3 regions of the Cytobacillus sp. Bva_UNVM-123 genome follow, and region 2 is predicted to be linked to each of the others. Evidence: a T-box and tRNA genes for the amino acid it is inferred to sense, from the RefSeq annotation. Region 2 holds a T-box; the other regions hold tRNA genes.
The links. A T-box is a leader RNA that pairs with one kind of tRNA and senses whether it is charged. The one in region 2 lies ahead of thrS (threonine--tRNA ligase), so its partner is inferred to be a tRNA-Thr.
Positions count from the first base shown of each region.

Region 1: it encodes a tRNA-Thr, which carries the amino acid that the T-box ahead of thrS (threonine--tRNA ligase) is inferred to sense. The anticodon was not compared.
Region 3: it encodes a tRNA-Thr, which carries the amino acid that the T-box ahead of thrS (threonine--tRNA ligase) is inferred to sense. The anticodon was not compared.

Region 1 is NZ_CM177772.1:1,506,124-1,513,880, forward strand. Features, by position in the region: rRNA gene KDN24_RS07145 (23S ribosomal RNA) at 1-1,930, shown strand, start outside; rRNA gene rrf (5S ribosomal RNA) at 2,203-2,319, shown strand; tRNA gene KDN24_RS07155 (tRNA-Asn) at 2,337-2,411, shown strand; tRNA gene KDN24_RS07160 (tRNA-Ser) at 2,415-2,507, shown strand; tRNA gene KDN24_RS07165 (tRNA-Glu) at 2,526-2,600, shown strand; tRNA gene KDN24_RS07170 (tRNA-Val) at 2,668-2,743, shown strand; tRNA gene KDN24_RS07175 (tRNA-Met) at 2,898-2,971, shown strand; tRNA gene KDN24_RS07180 (tRNA-Asp) at 2,975-3,051, shown strand; tRNA gene KDN24_RS07185 (tRNA-Phe) at 3,222-3,297, shown strand; tRNA gene KDN24_RS07190 (tRNA-Thr) at 3,325-3,397, shown strand; tRNA gene KDN24_RS07195 (tRNA-Tyr) at 3,411-3,495, shown strand; tRNA gene KDN24_RS07200 (tRNA-Trp) at 3,499-3,572, shown strand; tRNA gene KDN24_RS07205 (tRNA-His) at 3,582-3,657, shown strand; tRNA gene KDN24_RS07210 (tRNA-His) at 3,704-3,779, shown strand; tRNA gene KDN24_RS07215 (tRNA-Gln) at 3,840-3,914, shown strand; tRNA gene KDN24_RS07220 (tRNA-Gly) at 3,918-3,992, shown strand; tRNA gene KDN24_RS07225 (tRNA-Cys) at 4,002-4,076, shown strand; tRNA gene KDN24_RS07230 (tRNA-Leu) at 4,110-4,191, shown strand; partial or broken gene KDN24_RS07235 (class I SAM-dependent methyltransferase) at 4,934-5,689, shown strand; gene KDN24_RS07240 (response regulator transcription factor) at 6,002-6,673, shown strand; gene KDN24_RS07245 (ATP-binding protein) at 6,675-7,310, shown strand; gene KDN24_RS07250 (ATP-binding protein) at 7,391-7,675, shown strand.
Region 2 is NZ_CM177772.1:3,763,100-3,770,856, forward strand. Features, by position in the region: partial or broken gene KDN24_RS19275 (DUF1572 family protein) at 1-248, opposite strand, end outside; gene KDN24_RS19280 (GNAT family N-acetyltransferase) at 361-1,182, opposite strand; gene KDN24_RS19285 (histidine phosphatase family protein) at 1,259-1,816, opposite strand; gene KDN24_RS19290 (NUDIX hydrolase) at 1,809-2,246, opposite strand; gene KDN24_RS19295 (serpin family protein) at 2,250-3,500, opposite strand; gene thrS (threonine--tRNA ligase) at 3,569-5,488, opposite strand; T-box leader at 5,537-5,764, opposite strand; T-box leader at 5,807-6,035, opposite strand; gene KDN24_RS19305 (histidine phosphatase family protein) at 6,260-6,802, opposite strand; gene KDN24_RS19310 (GNAT family N-acetyltransferase) at 6,824-7,288, opposite strand; gene KDN24_RS19315 (hypothetical protein) at 7,317-7,757, opposite strand, start outside.
Region 3 is NZ_CM177772.1:3,986,743-3,994,499, forward strand. Features, by position in the region: gene KDN24_RS20460 (sensor histidine kinase) at 1-370, opposite strand, end outside; gene vanR (VanR-ABDEGLN family response regulator transcription factor) at 363-1,043, opposite strand; tRNA gene KDN24_RS20470 (tRNA-Glu) at 1,251-1,322, opposite strand; tRNA gene KDN24_RS20475 (tRNA-Ser) at 1,331-1,421, opposite strand; tRNA gene KDN24_RS20480 (tRNA-Asn) at 1,426-1,500, opposite strand; tRNA gene KDN24_RS20485 (tRNA-Ile) at 1,513-1,589, opposite strand; tRNA gene KDN24_RS20490 (tRNA-Gly) at 1,596-1,669, opposite strand; tRNA gene KDN24_RS20495 (tRNA-Phe) at 1,858-1,933, opposite strand; tRNA gene KDN24_RS20500 (tRNA-Asp) at 2,105-2,181, opposite strand; tRNA gene KDN24_RS20505 (tRNA-Met) at 2,185-2,258, opposite strand; tRNA gene KDN24_RS20510 (tRNA-Ser) at 2,445-2,537, opposite strand; tRNA gene KDN24_RS20515 (tRNA-Ile) at 2,548-2,624, opposite strand; tRNA gene KDN24_RS20520 (tRNA-Met) at 2,667-2,743, opposite strand; tRNA gene KDN24_RS20525 (tRNA-Ala) at 2,774-2,846, opposite strand; tRNA gene KDN24_RS20530 (tRNA-Pro) at 2,857-2,933, opposite strand; tRNA gene KDN24_RS20535 (tRNA-Arg) at 2,944-3,017, opposite strand; tRNA gene KDN24_RS20540 (tRNA-Leu) at 3,025-3,113, opposite strand; tRNA gene KDN24_RS20545 (tRNA-Gly) at 3,120-3,194, opposite strand; tRNA gene KDN24_RS20550 (tRNA-Leu) at 3,208-3,289, opposite strand; tRNA gene KDN24_RS20555 (tRNA-Lys) at 3,300-3,375, opposite strand; tRNA gene KDN24_RS20560 (tRNA-Thr) at 3,510-3,585, opposite strand; tRNA gene KDN24_RS20565 (tRNA-Val) at 3,592-3,667, opposite strand; rRNA gene rrf (5S ribosomal RNA) at 3,678-3,794, opposite strand; rRNA gene KDN24_RS20575 (23S ribosomal RNA) at 3,942-6,877, opposite strand; rRNA gene KDN24_RS20580 (16S ribosomal RNA) at 7,191-7,757, opposite strand, start outside.

The sequences.
Region 1 (7,757 bases), 2.3 Mb from region 2:
AAGATCCGTAGTCAAGAGGGAAACAGCCCAGACCACCAGTTAAGGTCCCAAAGTATACGTTAAGTGGAAAAGGATGTGGAGTTGCTTAGACAACCAGGATGTTGGCTTAGAAGCAGCCACCATTTAAAGAGTGCGTAATAGCTCACTGGTCGAGTGACTCTGCGCCGAAAATGTACCGGGGCTAAACGTATCACCGAAACTGTGGATGGACACCGTATGGTGTCCGTGGTAGGAGAGCGTTCTAAGGGCGTTGAAGCTAGACCGTAAGGACTAGTGGAGCGCTTAGAAGTGAGAATGCCGGTATGAGTAGCGAAAGATGGGTGAGAATCCCATCCACCGAATGCCTAAGGTTTCCTGAGGAAGGCTCGTCCGCTCAGGGTTAGTCGGGACCTAAGCCGAGGCTGAAAAGCGTAGGCGATGGACAACAGGTTGATATTCCTGTACCACCAAATTACCGTTTGAGCAATGGGGGGACGCAGGAGGATAGGGTAAGCGCGCTGCTGGAATAGCGCGTCCAAGCAGTTAGGCTGATAATGAGGCAAATCCCATTATCGTGAAGGCTGAGCTGTGACGGCGAGGGAAATAGAGTACCGAAGTTCCTGAATCCACACTGCCAAGAAAAGCCTCTAGCGAGGTAACAGGTGCCCGTACCGCAAACCGACACAGGTAGGCGAGGAGAGAATCCTAAGGTGAGCGAGAGAACTCTCGTTAAGGAACTCGGCAAAATCACCCCGTAACTTCGGGAGAAGGGGTGCTCATTTGGGTGAATAGCCCGGATGAGCCGCAGTGAATAGGCCCAGGCGACTGTTTAGCAAAAACACAGGTCTCTGCGAAGCCGCAAGGCGAAGTATAGGGGCTGACGCCTGCCCGGTGCTGGAAGGTTAAGAGGAGGGGTTAGCGTAAGCGAAGCTCTGAATTGAAGCCCCAGTAAACGGCGGCCGTAACTATAACGGTCCTAAGGTAGCGAAATTCCTTGTCGGGTAAGTTCCGACCCGCACGAAAGGCGTAACGATCTGGGCACTGTCTCAACGAGAGACTCGGTGAAATTATAGTACCTGTGAAGATGCAGGTTACCCGCGACAGGACGGAAAGACCCCGTGGAGCTTTACTGTAGCCTGATATTGAATTTCGGTACAGCTTGTACAGGATAGGTAGGAGCCTAGGAAGCCGGAGCGCCAGCTTCGGTGGAGGCATCGGTGGGATACTACCCTGGCTGTATTGAAATTCTAACCCGCGCCCCTTATCGGGGCGGGAGACAGTGTCAGGTGGGCAGTTTGACTGGGGCGGTCGCCTCCTAAAGAGTAACGGAGGCGCCCAAAGGTTCCCTCAGAATGGTTGGAAATCATTCGTAGAGTGTAAAGGCACAAGGGAGCTTGACTGCGAGACCTACAAGTCGAGCAGGGACGAAAGTCGGGCTTAGTGATCCGGTGGTTCCGCATGGAAGGGCCATCGCTCAACGGATAAAAGCTACCCCGGGGATAACAGGCTTATCTCCCCCAAGAGTCCACATCGACGGGGAGGTTTGGCACCTCGATGTCGGCTCATCGCATCCTGGGGCTGTAGTCGGTCCCAAGGGTTGGGCTGTTCGCCCATTAAAGCGGTACGCGAGCTGGGTTCAGAACGTCGTGAGACAGTTCGGTCCCTATCCGTCGTGGGCGCAGGAAATTTGAGAGGAGCTGTCCTTAGTACGAGAGGACCGGGATGGACGCACCGCTGGTGTACCAGTTGTCTTGCCAAAGGCATAGCTGGGTAGCTATGTGCGGACGGGATAAGTGCTGAAAGCATCTAAGCATGAAGCCCCCCTCGAGATGAGATTTCCCATAGCGCAAGCTAGTAAGACCCCTGAAAGATGATCAGGTTGATAGGTTTGAGGTGGAAGCGTGGTGACACGTGGAGCTGACAAATACTAATCGGTCGAGGACTTAACCAAAAACGAAAAGCGGAAGTGCCTTGCTTAGGGGCGACAAGCTTAAGACGAGACGGCGAGAAGGTTGTACTTTAACCTTCTTGACGGATTGACTTAAGACCTCGAGCCCCTAGGCACTGGAGCTGGACACGCTTTAAGATTACTCTTTTTTCTTCTTACCATTATCTAGTTTTGAGGGAATGAAATTGTAAATTTTCCTCTTGCAAAAAGCTAAAAAATAGTTATAATAGAGTATGTCTTTGAAAATCTCTTAAATGAGAATATAAAGATATTGGTTTGGTGGCGATAGCGAGAAGGTCACACCCGTTCCCATCCCGAACACGGAAGTTAAGCTTCTCAGCGCCGATGGTAGTTGGGGGCTCTCCCCCTGTGAGAGTAGGACGCCGCCAAGCAGCTTTATTATTATCATTCCGCAGTAGCTCAGTGGTAGAGCATTCGGCTGTTAACCGAACGGTCGTAGGTTCGAATCCTACCTGCGGAGCCATTAGGAGAGCTGTCCGAGTGGCCGAAGGAGCACGATTGGAAATCGTGTAGGCGGTTTATAGCTGTCTCAAGGGTTCAAATCCCTTGCTCTCCGCCATTTACATAAATATATAATGGCCCCTTGGTCAAGCGGTTAAGACACCGCCCTTTCACGGCGGTAACACGGGTTCGAATCCCGTAGGGGTCACCATTTTAAGAAGGCATGCTAAATGCGCGACGTCCTGTCGCAACGCATGCACTCGCACGTCCTGTGCTTCGGAGGATTAGCTCAGCTGGGAGAGCATCTGCCTTACAAGCAGAGGGTCGGCGGTTCGAGCCCGTCATCCTCCACCATTAATATTATTGTCGCGGGGTGGAGCAACGAGCGTTACTTCATCGATTAAACTGCGAGTTGTACCGATTGAGCTGCTTTTTGACTAAGCTTCCTGAAATCGGGACAGTCCTAATGCTTAAAACAAGCATTGTGAAATCTAATAAATATTATTATCGCGGGGTGGAGCAGTCCGGTAGCTCGTCGGGCTCATAACCCGAAGGTCGCAGGTTCAAATCCTGTCCCCGCAATCTGGTCCGGTAGTTCAGTTGGTTAGAATGCCTGCCTGTCACGCAGGAGGTCGCGGGTTCGAGTCCCGTCCGGACCGCCATTTAAAAAAATGTTTGGCTCAGTAGCTCAGTCGGTAGAGAATTTTAAAAGATTACAGCGACAGAGCAAAACATCACCGAATGGTAAACTTTTAAAATTTGCAACAAATCGAGAAGAGATTTGGCGCACACTTTTTATCGCAAAATTAGTTTAGGAAGTAATATTTCATTTGGCTCAGTAGCTCAGTCGGTAGAGCAAAGGACTGAAAATCCTTGTGTCGGCGGTTCGATTCCGTCCTGAGCCACCATTTAAATAATGAATTAAAAATGAATATGCCGGCCTAGCTCAATTGGTAGAGCAACTGACTTGTAATCAGTAGGTTGGGGGTTCAAGTCCTCTGGCCGGCACTGTCTTGTATACGGTGGGGTAGCGAAGTGGCTAAACGCGGCGGACTGTAAATCCGCTCCCTTTGGGTTCGGCGGTTCGAATCCGTCCCCCACCACCATTTAGGGGTATAGTTTAATGGTAAAACGAAGGTCTCCAAAACCTTTGATGTGGGTTCGATTCCTACTACCCCTGCCATTCATTATGGCGGTTGTGGCGAAGTGGTTAACGCATCGGATTGTGGTTCCGACATTCGTGGGTTCGATTCCCATCAGCCGCCCCATAATATAATATTGATTATGAAATTAATACCCTTTCCATTCATTATGGCGGTTGTGGCGAAGTGGTTAACGCATCGGATTGTGGTTCCGACACTCGTGGGTTCGATTCCCATCAGCCGCCCCATATTTTAAGTAATATATATCAAATAAATTCGTATAATGAATAGTAATAATAAATTATTATTGGGCTATAGCCAAGCGGTAAGGCAACGGACTTTGACTCCGTCATTCGTAGGTTCGAATCCTGCTAGCCCAGCCATCTGCGGAAGTAGTTCAGTGGTAGAACACCACCTTGCCAAGGTGGGGGTCGCGGGTTCGAATCCCGTCTTCCGCTCCATTTTAATCTGGCGGCATAGCCAAGTGGTAAGGCCAAGGTCTGCAAAACCTTTATTCACCGGTTCAAATCCGGTTGCCGCCTCCAATTATTAAATATTAATCGTCTCCTTTTATATATGCCGGTGTGGCGGAATTGGCAGACGCGCACGACTCAAAATCGTGTTCCTCACGGAGTGCCGGTTCGACCCCGGCCACCGGTATCGTTAGAATAATTTACGTTCAATTTTTAAAAAATTAAATGCTGAGAAACCATTGATTTAGCAATGTTTCTCAGCATTTTTTGTTTTTCAGGAACACGAAGAAAACGATAAGATTTGAATTCATTTTACACAAAACTTACATAGGGAACACTTTTGATAACACTGATTTGTTAAGTTCAAAATGATAAGAGCTTAACAAAAAAAGCATATCTGAACAAAATCCAGATAATATGCATCAAGTCTCGTATGTTAATATATGAAGGGCTGCAGGGATTACTCCACAGCAATTTTCCGATTGGGTCAAAAAGCGTTGTCCTGTTCCAAAGAGGCTACAATCTTTAACTGAGTATTTTGAGATTGTGGTAAATTTAATAATCGATGAAAGAATTATTTACAAGAACTAACACAAGAAAAAAAGATTGATATTCAAATTTTTTTCCTTAATCAAAAGTTAGATAAAGGTGAGAACGAAGTTGAAAAGGAAGAGTATCGTGAGAAATTAGTTCTTCTTCAAACCGAAAAAGAGAAATATATCCCCATTAGTAGGTTTGATACTATAGTTAGTCAAAACAAGGAACAAACCCGCAGAATTTGCGAAACTTTCTTAGAAGAAATGGAAAACGGTAATATGTCTTACTTGAACAATTGTTAAATCCGAAGGAGTAAAATACGTGAGTACAGCTTTTCAAAACAATCAAAATGGTGAATATTTTGTCTGAAGAATCAAGGAGAAGGTGATTTTATGAAATCAACAGATAAATTCACAGATAAAAAACTGAGGTATATGCAAAATACCGTCCTAGTTATCCTCATGAATATATTGAATATTTAATCACTGAAGCTGGGTTAAATGAGGATTGCATTATTCAGATATTGGCTCGGGGACTGGAATATTAAGCAGGCAGCTGATTGATAGGGGATTTACTGTAATAGGTGTGGAACCAAATGATGATATGAGAACTGTTGCGAAACAATCGCTGATGCCTGATTCCCGTTTTATTTCGATTAAGGCAACGGCTGAAAACACAACTTTAAATGATAATAGTCTAGATTTAGTTACGACGGCACAGGCATTTCATTGGTTCGACAAAAAGAAGTTCAGATTAAAATGCCAACGGATTTTGAAACAGGATGCGAAAGTGAATCTTGTATGGAATAGCCGGGATGGGTCGAGCGAAATAAACAGGGAGAGTGCTGAAGTTTGCCAAAAATACTGCCCCAATTTTAAAGGTTTTAGTGGTGGGATAGAGGAAACTTCAATTGTCTATCAGCAATTTTTTAAAGATGGAAAGTATGATTTTAGAAACTTTCGCAATGATTTGCAATTTGATCTTAATGGATTTTTGGGCAGGTACTTATCCGCTTCCTATTCCCCAAAAAAGACCGACAAGGAGTATAATCTATTCATTGCTGCATTATCGAATTTATTTGAAAAATACAGCAAATATGGAAAAATAGTTATTCCAAATATACAAGAAGCTATTTGGGTAAAGTATAATTATTTCAAAATTCCTAAATCGGGCGCTTTCCTGCAAGGAACAGCGCTTTTTTCCATTTTAGGGTCATTTTGTAGAATAAATGTGGCATTGATTGTAAAATAAAATTAATTAAACTGATGAAATAGTAGCAGTTAAATGAGAAATTCATTGTTATTGAGAACAGAGGCATTCTATTCAATGACCTTTTGGTTTAATTTAAATAGTAGTGAAGAAGAGTACAAATCCCTTTAAATTACGTCAAAGTATATTGTAACCGGATTGATTTAGCAATGGGGATCTAATTAAAATGACTGACGAGCGGAGCTAAGATTATGTACAAGATATATATTGTAGAAGATGATATGGTCATTGCAAGAACGGTAAAGAATCACCTTCAGCCGTGGGGATTTGAAGTGGAATATGTTTCTGATTTCCAGAATGTCATGACACAGTTTGTTTCTTTTGATCCGCAACTAGTTTTATTGGATATCTCTCTTCCTTTTGTGAACGGGTTTACCTTGTGTCAAGAAATTCGCAAAGTATCTAAGGTACCGATTATCTTTATCTCTTCTGCTTCCGATAATATGAATATTGTCATGGCTATTAATATGGGCGGGGATGACTTTATTGCCAAACCTTTCGACCTGACGATTCTTACTTCCAAAGTACAAGCATTACTTAGACGCACTTACGATTTTACCGGACAAACAAATTTGCTGGAACACCGTGGGGCTATTCTAAACATAAGTGATGCAACAGTTACCTTTAATGGCCAGAAAATCGATTTAACCAAAAACGACCAAAAAATTTTGCATGTTCTTTTTGAAAATAAAGGGAAGGCTGTTTCAAGGGATGTTCTAATGATGCGGCTATGGGAAACGGACAGTTTTATTGATGATAATACACTAACGGTGAATATCAACCGTCTCCGAAAGAAATTAGAAGCAATTGGACTAAATGATTTTATTAAAACAAAGAAAGGAGTCGGCTATTTGGTGGACTAATATGAATAAGCATAAAGAAAATTTATTTCTCCTCTATTTATATAAAAACTGGAAACCGATAGCCTTGTTCTGCCTTTTTGTCCTATGCTTTACCATCGTTTTTTCGCTTAGCCACTACCCCCTCGATCCAATCCTCTACTCGATCCTTCTATGTTCATATATTGTCCTCGTCTTTTTTGTTGTTGATTTTTTAAAATTTATGAAGCAATACAAAAAGTTAAAAAACGCAGAAAAGACTATTATGGTACAAATCGATCAATTGCCTGTCCCAAAGAATGCAATTGAACAGAAATATCAAGAACTGCTGCATATTTTATATAAAAATAAGAACGAATTGACCGTTCAAGCTGATAATAAACAGAAAGATTTAGTCGATTATTTTACGCATTGGACCCATCAGATCAAAACACCAATTGCGGCAATGCGGCTCCTTCTCCAATCAGAGCAAAAGGAGCAAACAGCAGAATTGGAATTGGAATTGATTAAAATTGAACAATATGTTGAATTTGTTCTGCAATATCTTCGTTTAGAAAATATGTCCAATGATCTTGTTTTTAAGAAATATGAATTAGATGATATTATCAAACAAGCGATCCGAAAAAATGCCAAAATGTTTATACGAAAAAAATCAGCCTGAACTATTCGGATTTTAACCGTACCGTATTAACGGATGAAAAATGGCTGCTCTTTGTCATAGAGCAAATTCTATCCAATGCATTGAAGTATACAAAGGAAGGTTCCATTTCAATTTATAGGAAAAATAAAAGGCTGGTTATAGAAGATACTGGAATAGGCATTCAAGGAGAGGATTTACCCCGTGTATTTGAAAAGGGCTTTACTGGATTCAATGGTCGTGCCTTTAAACAATCTACGGGGATTGGTTTGTATCTTTGCAAACAAATATTGACCAAGCTATCCCACGACATAACCATTGAATCAGAGGTAGGAAAAGGAACAAAGGTTATCATTGATTTGGAAACGAAGGAAATCGGACTGGAATGATACCGGTAACTATTCAGCCTTACATTTTTGTAAGATTGAGCTCTTATTTGTAAGCAAAAGCTATGTCTGTGAAAATGAAGCC
Region 2 (7,757 bases):
ATATCGTCGATAAATTCCTTGTCTCGATTTCTATTAGGCTTCTCACCATCTGAATTCAAAAAATCAGTCCATCTTGATACCATATTTCCACTTACATGCTTTACTATGATTGCGATACTATTTGATTCTTCATTATATGTCCAATGAATATCTGCTTCAGATAGTTGTTTTAATGTTTGATCACCTTGACTTTTCATACTCTTAAACCGCTCTTTTACAATTTTTAAATACGCTGTTTCAATCATCATATTGATTCTCCTTTCTAGATTGATTGTAAATAGAACAACGATGGAATTAAGACTATAATAAAGAATGACGTTAGCGAATAACCACCAACGTCAAAATTGCAGCTACCACAACTTAATTTTTTTGATAATAATCTTGAGCATGATAGGCTTTAAATCCACAAGACTCATAAAGCTTTAAAGCATGTGCATTTTTGGCTTCTACTTCAAGAAAGATCGAGTAACCATTCTCATGTTCTTTTTTGATCACATTTGTTAACGCCTTACGTCCGATTCCTTTTCCTTGAAACTGTGGGAAAACAGCAAATCCGTATATCCATGCTTCTCCATCTGAATGGTCAACCCGCATTTTTCCTACTGGCATCCCCTCTGACTCAATGATGAAAAATTGTTCTCTGTTTTCCTGTTTGATTCTGGCATTATAATCATGAGCATCTTGCTCCTCAAATCCAAAACATTGCACATCTAATTGAATTTCAGTTGCCAAATCTTGCGGTGTTGCCAGCCTTAATGTAACATCATGATTTTCAGTTAAACTCTTTTCTGCCCATTTCATCTGGTATTCTGTGAATAAATAAGTGGAAGAGATTGTTTGTATAAATGCCTTCCCTGATTCAGAATTTGATGGCGCATTTAAAAGAATTTGCTTAACCTTACGTTCTTGCAATCCTTTTTCAGCGTTATGGAACAGCTGGGTGAATATCCCTTTTCTCCGATAATTCGGAGAAACCATCCCACAAACCTCAACCTTATTTCCGAAGCCGTATAGACCTAGAAATCCAACAAGCTTCCCATCCTCATAATGGAGAAAATCATCGCATTCGTCTTCCTTGCGTGTTTGCAGCATATCCCAATTTAACTTTAACTGGAAGTTTCCCCCTTCCTCACACTTACATTGCAATTCTTTAATATCAGCTAATTGTTTAGTAGATAACAAATATATTCCTCCAAATGAATTCGTTTAAATAAACCATTCGATATTTCTTTTTCAATTCCTGCTTTGAAAAAATCTTCTATATTCTATTCCATAGTCTTGCGACATTTATTAATTCTCTATCCTCAAACGTTAATTTATAAATATCTGGCATATGGAGGTCTTTCCAAAATTCAAAATCATATTTTTGATGGAAATAATTCATAATTAAAACCATTATATTTCCATGCGTGCCAATAACAATATTCTTCCCCTTATATTTTTCTACTATTTGCAAGGTTGCCTTGACTCCCCGTTGCTGAGCGACCACATTTGATTCTCCACCCCCCCAAGCAAAATGAGGTTCCTCCCAAACCTTCGTGATGGCTGTTGGAAAATCTTCAACAGATGTGGAAGATAAAATGCGTTCTTTAAACTCATCCACGATTTCTATCTCTTTTTCAATAAAATTTGCAATCCCTTGAACTGTTTGAACTGCTCTCTTATATGGACTTGAAATAACGAGATTAATTTTTTCTGATTTTAATATTTCCGTAACCAGTTCTGCATCAATGAAGCCTTCGTTCGATAAAGGCCTGCCTAATTCATCAGGGGTGTATATAGAATGGGCGTGCCTTACGAAATACAAATTAGTCAACGATAAACTCCCCCATTTTCAAAAATTCAACTGTCTTTTCCAATAAATATGGCTGAATTTCTGCATGTGTCAGATTCTCTGGAAGGGCATCGAATAAGCTTAATTCACCTATTTCTGAATGAGGCAATGGCCCAAGCTCACTTACCTTCGCCAAAAACAATCTTCCAAATTGTTTATTTACGAGGTTATCTACCGAATAATCACATATTGGAGTAAGCTTATATTTAGTCGCGCCAGTTTCTTCAAATAGCTCACGTTCTGCCGTAGCCACGATACTTTCCCCTTGCTCTCTATGTCCTCCTGGAATTTCCCAACTATTTCGTTCCTTATGTCTTACATAAATCCATTTGCCTTGATAAATGGCACAAATAACAGCAAATGTAAGTTCATCCTCTTTTATAGTACCGATCGGATAGAATTCAATTTGCATACACTATTCACCTGCTTCCGGATTCGCAATCTCGCCAATAAATAATATTGCGCCAGTTGTGTCATCTGAAATCATCAAGAAAAATGGACGGTTTACTTCCATATGGAATGGCTGATCGAGAGGTGCAGATTCTGTTTTCATTTCTACCGATGTTGCTGCTGCAGCCTCTGTTCCTTCTTCATTCACATCAATAAATGTTTTTTGTTTCACGATATTAATCCAAATCGGATCATTCTCTTCAATCATTTTTGCGAAATTTGCACCTTTGTCAAAGGCAGTTGTCATTCCAAGCTTCTTTAATGCATCATTCAACAAAACTTCATATTCCATTTGAAATTTTGGCAAGAGAAGGGTTCCTTCTTTTTGTTGGAATTGTGAGCTCCATTCCTTCCAATTGTCATTTGTAAGCTTATTTTTGAATGTTTCTACACTTGCATTTTCTTTTGGAAGAAATACTTTCATACTCATTTCTCCATCACCATATGGGAGAGAAACCGCTTGGAAGCTTTCGTTTTCCATGTGAGACATTTTTTTATGAAGACGCATGAGTGGTGTTTCTTTCGTAGCTCCATTCCCTAAATAAAAGGTTCGTTTTTCAGTCTCTTTTTTCTTAAATTCATCCTGCCAGCTACCCTTAAAATAAATCGCATTTATTAAAATAGCGACTAAATCGGGATCCAATGGGGCATCAACAATTTCTTCAATTTTATGATTCGTTGATTTCTTTACCCAATCATTGATTAGTTGAGGAGATTGGCTATCAAGAATATCAATTTCCTGTATGTTTGCATGAAAGTAGTCTTTATTATTTTGGGCAAAATCAGTTTGAAAATGGAATTTTTGATTTAACCAAATAGAGTTTGCAACATTTAATTGAATTTGTTTTGAATCGTGATAGAGCATGGACAATAAGGAAGCATTGGCCTTGTTCAAATCAAGTACGTCCATACCGTCAGCATGCAAAACTTTTGCGATTTCTTCCTTCGTCACCCCATCAGCTCCGTTATAAACCATTGATAATGCCATTAATAAGCTTGTTGGGGAAATAAAGATATTCCCATCTTCATTTCCCTTAACCTGTGACAAAAGCTCAAATCCTAATTGATTATTACTAGAAATCATTTTCTTATAGTCATTTTTGCCAAAATCTATGTTGCTACTGAATTGTAGGCTTCCTTGCTGATTTCCTAGACCACACCCTGTAACGTAAACAAGCAAACTAGCTAGTAGAATGAGCAAGATTGTTTTCTTCATCCGAGTCACCGTCCTTTACCAAATTAGACTATATTTATTGGAAAAGGTTACTCTAATTCGCTGCCTGATTACATACTCCGCTCTTTCATTTGATGAATAACCGTCTTTTTAAAATCTTCAAATAAAACACTTTCTGTATTTATACTACCATATTTCCTTATATTTACCTTTTTCTCTTCAATTTCATTATCTCCGATAACAAGCATGTATGGAATCTTCTTCATTTGTGTCTCTCTAATTTTGTAGCCTAGCTTTTCATTACTATTATCCATTTTGACCCTCACGCCTGCCTGCTTGAGCTCCGACTGAATTTGCAAACAGTAATCAACATGTACTTGTGAAACTGGAATGATTTGTACCTGTGTCGGCGCAAGCCAAACAGGAAAGGCACCAGCAAAATGCTCGATTAATATACCGAAGAAGCGATCAATCGATCCAAAAATAGCTCGATGGATAACTACAGGACGAACCTTTTCATTATGTTGATTAATATAAGTTAAATCAAATTTCTCCGGCATTTGAAAATCAAGCTGGATTGTTCCACATTGATGGCTGCGTTTTAATGCATCTTTAATGTGAAAGTCAATTTTCGGTCCATAAAATGCTCCATCCCCCTCATTTAACCGGTAGTTAACATGCAAATCCTCTAGGACATTTTTTAATGCCTCTTCAGAGATTGCCCAAAGAGCATCATCACCTAATGCTTTTTCTGGCCGAGTGGAAAGCTCTACTGAATATTCAAAACCAAAAGTTTGATATACTTTGTCAATTAAATTGAATGCCCGTTTAATTTCATCACCAATTTGATCCCGGCGAGCAAAAATATGGGCGTCATCCTGACAAAATGTGCGAACCCGAAGCATCCCATTTAAAGCACCGCTATATTCATGACGATGAACTTGACCAAACTCTGCGAGTCGAATGGGCAAATCTCGATAAGAGTATAAATTGTTTTTATACATCAACATATGGCCAGGACAATTCATTGGCTTCAAGGCAAAACTAACTTGATCAACTTCGGAAAAATACATATTTTCATGATAATGATCCCAATGTCCTGATCTTTCCCATAATTGTTGATTCATCATTAATGGAGTGCGTACCTCATCATACTCTGCTTTTTTTTGCAGCTCACGTGAGAATTGTTCTAGCTCATTTCTAATTGTTTGTCCATTTGGCAAGTAAAACGGCATTCCCGGCGCTTCCTCAGAAAACATGAATAACTCAAGCTGTTTTCCTAGCTTACGGTGATCGCGTTTAGCTGCTTCTTCCAAAAATATTTCATATTCCATTAAATCTTGTTTGTTTTTATAAGCTACTCCATAAACACGTTGAAGCACCTCGTTTTGACTATCCCCTCTCCAGTAAGCACCAGACACACGTGTTAGTTTAAATGCTTTTACATAGCCTGTTGAGGGAAGATGTGGACCACGACAAAGATCCATAAATTCTCCTTGCTGATATAGCGTTATTTTTTCACCTTTTGGAATGTCCTTTAATATTTCAAGCTTAAACGGCTCAGCTTTTTCCTCTAGCAGCTTTTTCGCCTCTTCATATGAAACCTCTTCACGTTTAATCATTAAATTCTCGCTAATGATGTTGTTCATTTCTTTTTCGATCATACGTAAATCTTCAATAGTCAAACTATGCTCTAATTTAAAATCATAGTAAAATCCTTCGTCAATAATCGGCCCAATTCCTAATTTCACATGGCCATACAATCTTTTTACAGCTTGTGCCAATATATGTGCTGCTGAATGTCTGGCAATTTGCACCCCTTCTTCATCATCTAATGTTAAAATAGTAAGCTTCACATCCCTATTTAGCCTAAAGCTTATATCAACAAGCTCGTCATTTATTTTCGCTGCCACCGCTTTTTTTCTGAGACTTGGGCTAATTGTTTCTGCGACCTCTGCCACTGTCATTCCTTTTGAAAACTCTTTGATTTTTCCGTCTTGAAATTCGATGTTCATACATTTTTTGTTCATAACCATACACACTCCTTTTCAAAATAAAAAAAACGCACCCATCCCTATGTAAGGGACGAGTGCGTAATCTCGTGGTTCCACCCAAATTCCCATAAACAAAAATACGATTTGCTTACGGCTTTGGTGCTGTAACGTAGCATGGACGATATCAAATACTTATAGTTCTTTGATATAGCTCAAAGGTGGTAAATTATTTTCCTAAGCTAGGAAGTTCGCAGCTTTTCTTCCCTCTCTGTTAACCGTAAAAATAATTATTGTCCTTATCAGTGCTTATTCTCATTTAATTTTTAAAAATAAAAAAACGTACTCATCCCTAAAGTAAGGGACGAGTGCGTTATTCTCGTGGTTCCACCCAATTTCCCATAAGCAAAAATACGATTTGCTTACGGCTTTGGTGCTGTAACGTAGCATGGACGATATCAAATACTTATAGTTCCTTGATATAGCTCAAAGGTGGTAAATTATTTTCCTAAGCTAGGAAGTTCGCAGCTTTTCTTCCCTCTCTGTTAACCGTAAAAATAATTATTGTCCTTATCAGTGCTTTGTATGAAGTAATTTTTTTACATATTACAATATATAAACAAAAATAGCAACAGCTTTTTTCAAAGCAAAATTGTCGTCGGATTTATTGAACAAGCCTCGACGTGCACGGAGTAGTCGCCAAGCGCAGTGAGATGAAGCTGACAACATTTTAAAATAATTTGCTTATGCAGCATATACTCATTGGCAACGTCCCTTATAGGCCATTTCATCATTTTAAAAGGCTTTATTTTATTCACTCCATATGCGCTCTAGATGTATTTCATCATTTAGACAGCTTAATAGAAAAACATCGGGATTGCTAAGATTCTTCCAGCCCTCAAAACCAAAGTCATGATTATATTTTTTTAGTAATAAGGACATCACATTCCCATGCGTTACAATTAATGTATGAGGAGCCCCATCATTAAAAGCTTCTTCCACAACCTCTACGATTCGATTCATGGCTTCCTGACTTGATTCTCCACCCTCATATTTCAGTTCTAAATCTGTAAAGGTTGCTTTTAATTTTTCAAACCAGTCCGGAAGGTTGGCTTTACTCAATACTCGTTCTGAAAGACGGTCATCTATTTCTATATTCAAAGCAAACTTTTTACTTAGTGGCTCGACAGATTGCTTCGCCCGTAGAAAAGGGCTTGAAATAATCCGATCCAATTTTTTATCTGAGAAAAATTCTGCTAATGCATTCGCTTGAACACATCCTTGATCGGTTAAAGGAGATTCAGGCGGCTGACCACTTGCTTCACAATGTCTCACAATATAAATTTTTTTCATGACAGGATTCCTCTCCTTCACTCATAGATTCTTCTCAAACATAATCATATCGATTGCCTGAATCCCATCCTCGTATATGGGATTAGGGTATTTATTAAAAAAATTCTTCCTTATCCCAACGATACGAAAACCTGCTTTTTGATAAAAGGCTAAATTAGCTATACTAGAATTAGCAGTTCCAACGATCATTTTTTGAAAAGATTTTCTTCTATATTGTTCAAATGCCAGATTCATAATGTCTTTACCGAAACCTCTTCCTCTATATTCAGGCAATAAAGCAATATTTTTTAATTCCACAATAGAAGGGGATTCCTGTATAAATAATGCCACCCCAATCACTAAATTCTCTAACAAAATAGAAAACATATCTCCTTCATGGATATATTCATTGATAATCTCTTCACTTTCATCAGCTAGCAATAAATACTCCATAAAGTTCTTTCTTTCATCTAAACGAATTTCTTCTAATTTTAGAACATCTTTCATCAAACTAAACTCCTTTAATCTATTATCATTATTGAAATTCATAAAAAGTCGTTCCCATTGGAGAGACACTTTTGATAAATGCAATTTCCTTATGTGTGACAGCTGGTACAAAAAATTCTGTGCCCCAATGTCCTGAATGAAACATTAACGTTAATTCATTTAATAAATTTACTGTAAACCATTTGAACTCACCTTTTTTATTCAAATGATGAAATAGAATATAATCAGTGAGAGCAGGTGTTTTCATTCCTTTAAAAATGGAGAGGTCTCCATCAAAACGAATCGTTAAGGCATCACTAAGTAGAGAGCTAAGTTCTTCAATTGTATTCACTTCTTCATTCCAGCAATGAATTTCAATAGAATCAGCTTTTTCTAAAAAAAAGGTTAACAACGGAAGCCAATAATCATAGTTTCCTGAAATGGGCTTTGGTAATACTGAATTAGCGACCGTATAAATTGGGATCTCGAA
Region 3 (7,757 bases), 220 kb from region 2:
TAAACTTGATATTATTCATCTTTGCGGTAACATCTTTTAGATCTCCTGAAAGAGAAATGAGCGCATCATCTTTCTTATAAATCTCGTCAATTGCAGCAATAATCTCATCTGTATGCTTGATAGATTTATGAAACAATATAAAAGTGATAAGGGCATAGCCAAACGACAGAACGATAAAAATTAAAAAAGCTTTATTATAATTAGCCCAGTGATAAAAAGGATAAAGAAATTCAGAACCAAAATATGTATCACTGCTTAAAGTAACTTTAAATATGAAAAATAAAAGGATAACAAAAACCGTATAGAGAATGGCCCACATAAGAAATTCTAATGCGAATTTTCTTCTGAAAAATGGATAGAAATTATTCAATGATGTAGCCGACCCCCCAAACCGTTTTGATAAATTTTGGCTTTCGCGCATTCTCCCCCATTTTTTCCCTTAATCTTGCAATATGAGCCATAATCGTATTGTTGTTATCAATATATTTATCGCCCCAAACATTAGTAAAAAGCTCTTCTGATGAAATAACCTTTCCTCTTTTTTTAGCGAGATATAATAAGATATCAAATTCCAAAGGGGTCAGCTCAATCTCTTTTTCATAAAGACTCACTTTACGAGAATCGATCACGATAGATAACCCATGAATATCAATAAAGTCAGATTCCATTTCTTTATTATAAAATTTTGTTCTGCGAATCTGAGTTTTGACCCTCGCAATCAATTCGAGTGGATTGAAAGGTTTAGTAATGTAATCATCAGCGCCTATTGTTAAACCCATGATTTTGTCAATATCTTCAACCTTTGCTGTAAGCATAATAACAGGGTAATAATATTTCTCTCTAATTCTCTTTAAAAGAGTAAAGCCATCCACATCTGGAAGCATGATGTCCAAAATAGCTAAATCAAAATTATGATGAATCATTTGAAGTGCAGCCTCACCAGCATGGACCTTTACTACCTCATAGCCCTCATTCTGAAGATAAAATTCAACCAAATCAGCTATTTCCTTTTCATCATCAACAACAAGAATTTTTACCATGATAACCCCCAAAACAAACCATTTATTATAAGGAGACGTTCCCCCTTTTTCATTATACTTATAGCATATTCCCAATGAGAACTCCATGATTATTATCCCAGTTCTTCGGATATGCAGCAGATCGTTTGCAGAGTACTGTTATGACAATCACCTTTCCCAAAACAAAAAATGCGTAAAGAAACTAGACGTTTCTTTACGCATTTCTTAGTATGACCCCTACGGGATTCGAACCCGTGTTACCGCCGTGAAAGGGCGGTGTCTTAACCGCTTGACCAAGGGGCCAAAATAAGTGGCGGAGAAGGAGGGATTTGAACCCTCGCGCCGCTTACGCGACCTACACCCTTAGCAGGGGCGCCTCTTCAGCCTCTTGAGTACTTCTCCATTATGGCTCCGCAGGTAGGATTCGAACCTACGACCGTTCGGTTAACAGCCGAATGCTCTACCACTGAGCTACTGCGGAATAAAAGGAATATGGTGGGCCTAAATGGACTCGAACCATCGACCTCACGCTTATCAGGCGTGCGCTCTAACCAGCTGAGCTATAGGCCCTTCTATTGGAGCGGGTGAAGGGAATCGAACCCTCATCAACAGCTTGGAAGGCTGTGGTTTTACCACTAAACTACACCCGCATTTTTTATTGCTATAATCCAAAGATTCACTTACGCTCTTTCATGCCTCTTCCTCTTCTAGTATATTCAAGGAAGTAAATGCGTCGAGGCAACTCGATGATAATTCATGGAAGCTTCGCTCGTGGCTGTGGTTTTACCACTAAACTACACCCGCATTTTTTTATTGCCTATGATTAACGGTAAGTAAATGGTGGCTCAGGACGGAATCGAACCGCCGACACAAGGATTTTCAGTCCTTTGCTCTACCGACTGAGCTACTGAGCCAAATGAAATATTATTTCCTAAACAAATTTTGCGGTAAAAAGTGTGCGCCAAATCTCTTCGTGATTTGTTGCAAATTTTAAAAGTTTACCATTCGGTGATGTTTTGCTCTGTTGCTGTAATCTTTTAAAATTCTCTACCGACTGAGCTACTGAGCCAAACATTTTTTTAAAATGGCGGTCCGGACGGGACTCGAACCCGCGACCTCCTGCGTGACAGGCAGGCATTCTAACCAACTGAACTACCGGACCAAATTGCGGGGACAGGATTTGAACCTGCGACCTTCGGGTTATGAGCCCGACGAGCTACCGAACTGCTCCACCCCGCGATAATAATATTTTTTAAAGTTTCACAATGCTTGTTTTAAGCATTAAGACTGTCCCGATTTCAGGAAGCTTACTCAAGAAGCAGCTCAATCGGTACAACTCGCAGTTTACTCGATGAAGTAACGCTCGTTGCTCCACCCCGCGATAGTAATATTTTAAATCTTGTTATGCCATTCATTTAAGAAAAATGGCGGAGGAAGAGGGATTCGAACCCCCGCGCGGTTTAACCCGCCTGTCGGTTTTCAAGACCGATCCCTTCAGCCGGACTTGGGTATTCCTCCGTATGTTATATGGTGGACCTTGTAGGACTCGAACCTACGACCGGACGGTTATGAGCCGTCTGCTCTAACCAGCTGAGCTAAAGGTCCAAGATTCATCATTATATCAAAACTTGTAAGCAATCTTGAATATGGTAGCGGCGGAGGGGATCGAACCCCCGACCTTACGGGTATGAACCGTACGCTCTAGCCAGCTGAGCTACACCGCCAAATAAATGTTTATTATATTTAAATAATAATGGAGCCTAGCGGGATCGAACCGCTGACCTCCTGCGTGCAAGGCAGGCGCTCTCCCAGCTGAGCTAAGGCCCCGTAATTTTAGTGGTCGGGAAGACAGGATTCGAACCTGCGACCCCTTGGTCCCAAACCAAGTGCTCTACCAAGCTGAGCTACTTCCCGAAAAAACAAACGCGCCCGAAAGGAGTCGAACCCATAACCTTCTGATCCGTAGTCAGACGCTCTATCCAATTGAGCTACGGGCGCAATATAATGGTGCCGAGAACCGGAATCGAACCGGTACGGTAGTCACCTACCGCAGGATTTTAAGTCCTGTGCGTCTGCCAGTTCCGCCACCCCGGCACATTATGGAGCGGAAGACGGGATTCGAACCCGCGACCCCCACCTTGGCAAGGTGGTGTTCTACCACTGAACTACTTCCGCATATTATGTAAAGTGCGGGTGAAGGGAGTCGAACCCCCACGCCTTGCGGCGCTAGATCCTAAGTCTAGTGCGTCTGCCAATTCCGCCACACCCGCATATTTAAAGTGGTGAGCCATGCAGGATTCGAACCTGCGACCCTCTGATTAAAAGTCAGATGCTCTACCGACTGAGCTAATGGCTCAAAATTCAAAGTTTTAAAAACTGAATTTTGATAGTAGTAATAAATATGCTCCAAAGCCCTTTGGTCTTTGTCGCAGATTTTAAAAGCTTACCATTCGTTGAAGTAAAGCTTCGTGGCTGTAATCTTTTAAAATCTGGTGCCGGCCAGAGGACTTGAACCCCCAACCTACTGATTACAAGTCAGTTGCTCTACCAATTGAGCTAGGCCGGCTCATAATGGTGGAGGATGACGGGATCGAACCGCCGACCCTCTGCTTGTAAGGCAGATGCTCTCCCAGCTGAGCTAATCCTCCATATTTAATAGCTTGGCGGCGTCCTACTCTCACAGGGGGAGAGCCCCCAACTACCATCGGCGCTGAGAAGCTTAACTTCCGTGTTCGGGATGGGAACGGGTGTGACCTTCTCGCTATCGCCACCAAACCAATATCTTAATATCCTCATTTAAGAGATTTTCTAAAGACATACTCTATTATAACTAATTTTTAGCTTTTTGCAAGAGGAAAATTTGCAATTTCATTCCCTCAAAACTAGATAATAAGAAGAAGAAATAGAGTAATCATAATTATTTTGGTTAAGTCCTCGACCGATTAGTATTTGTCAGCTCCACGTGTCACCACGCTTCCACCTCAAACCTATCAACCTGATCATCTTTCAGGGGTCTTACTAGCTTGCGCTATGGGAAATCTCATCTCGAGGGGGGCTTCATGCTTAGATGCTTTCAGCACTTATCCCGTCCGCACATAGCTACCCAGCTATGCCTTTGGCAAGACAACTGGTACACCAGCGGTGCGTCCATCCCGGTCCTCTCGTACTAAGGACAGCTCCTCTCAAATTTCCTGCGCCCACGACGGATAGGGACCGAACTGTCTCACGACGTTCTGAACCCAGCTCGCGTACCGCTTTAATGGGCGAACAGCCCAACCCTTGGGACCGACTACAGCCCCAGGATGCGATGAGCCGACATCGAGGTGCCAAACCTCCCCGTCGATGTGGACTCTTGGGGGAGATAAGCCTGTTATCCCCGGGGTAGCTTTTATCCGTTGAGCGATGGCCCTTCCATGCGGAACCACCGGATCACTAAGCCCGACTTTCGTCCCTGCTCGACTTGTAGGTCTCGCAGTCAAGCTCCCTTGTGCCTTTACACTCTACGAATGATTTCCAACCATTCTGAGGGAACCTTTGGGCGCCTCCGTTACTCTTTAGGAGGCGACCGCCCCAGTCAAACTGCCCACCTGACACTGTCTCCCGCCCCGATAAGGGGCGCGGGTTAGAATTTCAATACAGCCAGGGTAGTATCCCACCGATGCCTCCACCGAAGCTGGCGCTCCGGCTTCCTAGGCTCCTACCTATCCTGTACAAGCTGTACCGAAATTCAATATCAGGCTACAGTAAAGCTCCACGGGGTCTTTCCGTCCTGTCGCGGGTAACCTGCATCTTCACAGGTACTATAATTTCACCGAGTCTCTCGTTGAGACAGTGCCCAGATCGTTACGCCTTTCGTGCGGGTCGGAACTTACCCGACAAGGAATTTCGCTACCTTAGGACCGTTATAGTTACGGCCGCCGTTTACTGGGGCTTCAATTCAGAGCTTCGCTTACGCTAACCCCTCCTCTTAACCTTCCAGCACCGGGCAGGCGTCAGCCCCTATACTTCGCCTTGCGGCTTCGCAGAGACCTGTGTTTTTGCTAAACAGTCGCCTGGGCCTATTCACTGCGGCTCATCCGGGCTATTCACCCAAATGAGCACCCCTTCTCCCGAAGTTACGGGGTGATTTTGCCGAGTTCCTTAACGAGAGTTCTCTCGCTCACCTTAGGATTCTCTCCTCGCCTACCTGTGTCGGTTTGCGGTACGGGCACCTGTTACCTCGCTAGAGGCTTTTCTTGGCAGTGTGGATTCAGGAACTTCGGTACTCTATTTCCCTCGCCGTCACAGCTCAGCCTTCACGATAATGGGATTTGCCTCATTATCAGCCTAACTGCTTGGACGCGCTATTCCAGCAGCGCGCTTACCCTATCCTCCTGCGTCCCCCCATTGCTCAAACGGTAATTTGGTGGTACAGGAATATCAACCTGTTGTCCATCGCCTACGCTTTTCAGCCTCGGCTTAGGTCCCGACTAACCCTGAGCGGACGAGCCTTCCTCAGGAAACCTTAGGCATTCGGTGGATGGGATTCTCACCCATCTTTCGCTACTCATACCGGCATTCTCACTTCTAAGCGCTCCACTAGTCCTTACGGTCTAGCTTCAACGCCCTTAGAACGCTCTCCTACCACGGACACCATACGGTGTCCATCCACAGTTTCGGTGATACGTTTAGCCCCGGTACATTTTCGGCGCAGAGTCACTCGACCAGTGAGCTATTACGCACTCTTTAAATGGTGGCTGCTTCTAAGCCAACATCCTGGTTGTCTAAGCAACTCCACATCCTTTTCCACTTAACGTATACTTTGGGACCTTAACTGGTGGTCTGGGCTGTTTCCCTCTTGACTACGGATCTTATCACTCGCAGTCTGACTCCCATGGATAAGTCTTTGGCATTCGGAGTTTGTCTGAATTCGGTAACCCGATGGGGGCCCCTAGTCCAAACAGTGCTCTACCTCCAAGACTCTTACTACATGAGGCTAGCCCTAAAGCTATTTCGGAGAGAACCAGCTATCTCCAAGTTCGATTGGAATTTCTCCGCTACCCACACCTCATCCCCGCACTTTTCAACGTGCGTGGGTTCGGTCCTCCATCCAGTGTTACCTGGACTTCAACCTGGACATGGGTAGGTCACCTGGTTTCGGGTCTACGACCACATACTACATTCGCCCTATTCAGACTCGCTTTCGCTGCGGCTCCGTCTTCTCAACTTAACCTCGCATGTAATCGTAACTCGCCGGTTCATTCTACAAAAGGCACGCCATCACCCGTTAATGGGCTCTGACTACTTGTAGGCACACGGTTTCAGGAACTATTTCACTCCCCTTCCGGGGTGCTTTTCACCTTTCCCTCACGGTACTGGTTCACTATCGGTCACTAGGGAGTATTTAGCCTTGGGAGATGGTCCTCCCTGCTTCCGACGGGATTTCACGTGTCCCGCCGTACTCAGGATCCACTCTGGAGGGAACGAAGTTTCAACTACAGGGCTTTTACCTTCTCTGGCCGGCCTTTCCAGACCTGTTCATTTACCTCATTCCTTTGTAACTCCGTGTAGAGTGTCCTACAACCCCAAGAGGCAAGCCTCTTGGTTTGGGCTAATCCCGTTTCGCTCGCCGCTACTCAGGGAATCGCGTTTGCTTTCTCTTCCTCCGGGTACTTAGATGTTTCAGTTCCCCGGGTCTGCCTTCTATACCCTATGTATTCAGGTAAAGATACTGTTCCATTACGAACAGCGGGTTTCCCCATTCGGAAATCTCCGGATCAAAGCTTACTTACAGCTCCCCGAAGCATATCGGTGTTAGTCCCGTCCTTCATCGGCTCCTAGTGCCTAGGCATTCACCGTGCGCCCTTTCTAACTTAACCTGTTCGGCTAATGATAAGCAGCGTATCTCTGCGTCACCTGCGCTCGTTCACCTCCTCATGTGCTGAAGCACACTCCGGGGTTCACTCACTTGGTTCCTTGATCTACTTGCTTCTCATTACCCTCACAATTCGTAAGAATTGTGATTGGTTTTAAACTCTATTAAATAATAGAGAGAAATACTAAAATGGCGATTACTCGGTTTTTCTTCTTCATTATCTAGTTTTCAAAGAACGAAGTTTTGAGAGATTGTTCTCTCAAAACTGAACGAACAAATGACGTCTTTTTATGAAGTTTCCACTTCATTTTCCTTAGAAAGGAGGTGATCCAGCCGCACCTTCCGATACGGCTACCTTGTTACGACTTCACCCCAATCATCTGTCCCACCTTAGGCGGCTGGCTCCAAAAGGTTACCCCACCGACTTCGGGTGTTACAAACTCTCGTGGTGTGACGGGCGGTGTGTACAAGGCCCGGGAACGTATTCACCGCGGCATGCTGATCCGCGATTACTAGCGATTCCGGCTTCATGCAGGCGAGTTGCAGCCTGCAATCCGAACTGAGAATGGTTTTATGGGATTGGCTTAACCTCGCGGTCTCGCAGCCCTTTGTTCCATCCATTGTAGCACGTGTGTAGCCCAGGTCATAAGGGGCATGATGATTTGACGTCATCCCCACCTTCCTCCGGTTTGTCACCGGCAGTCACCTTAGAGTGCCCAACTGAATGCTGGCAACTAAGATCAAGGGTTGCGCTCGTTGCGGGACTTAACCCAACATCTCACGACACGAGCTGACGACAACCATGCACCACCTGTCACTCTGTCCCCCGAAGGGGAAAGCCCTATCTCTAGGGTTGGCAGAGGATGTCAAGACCTGGTAAGGTT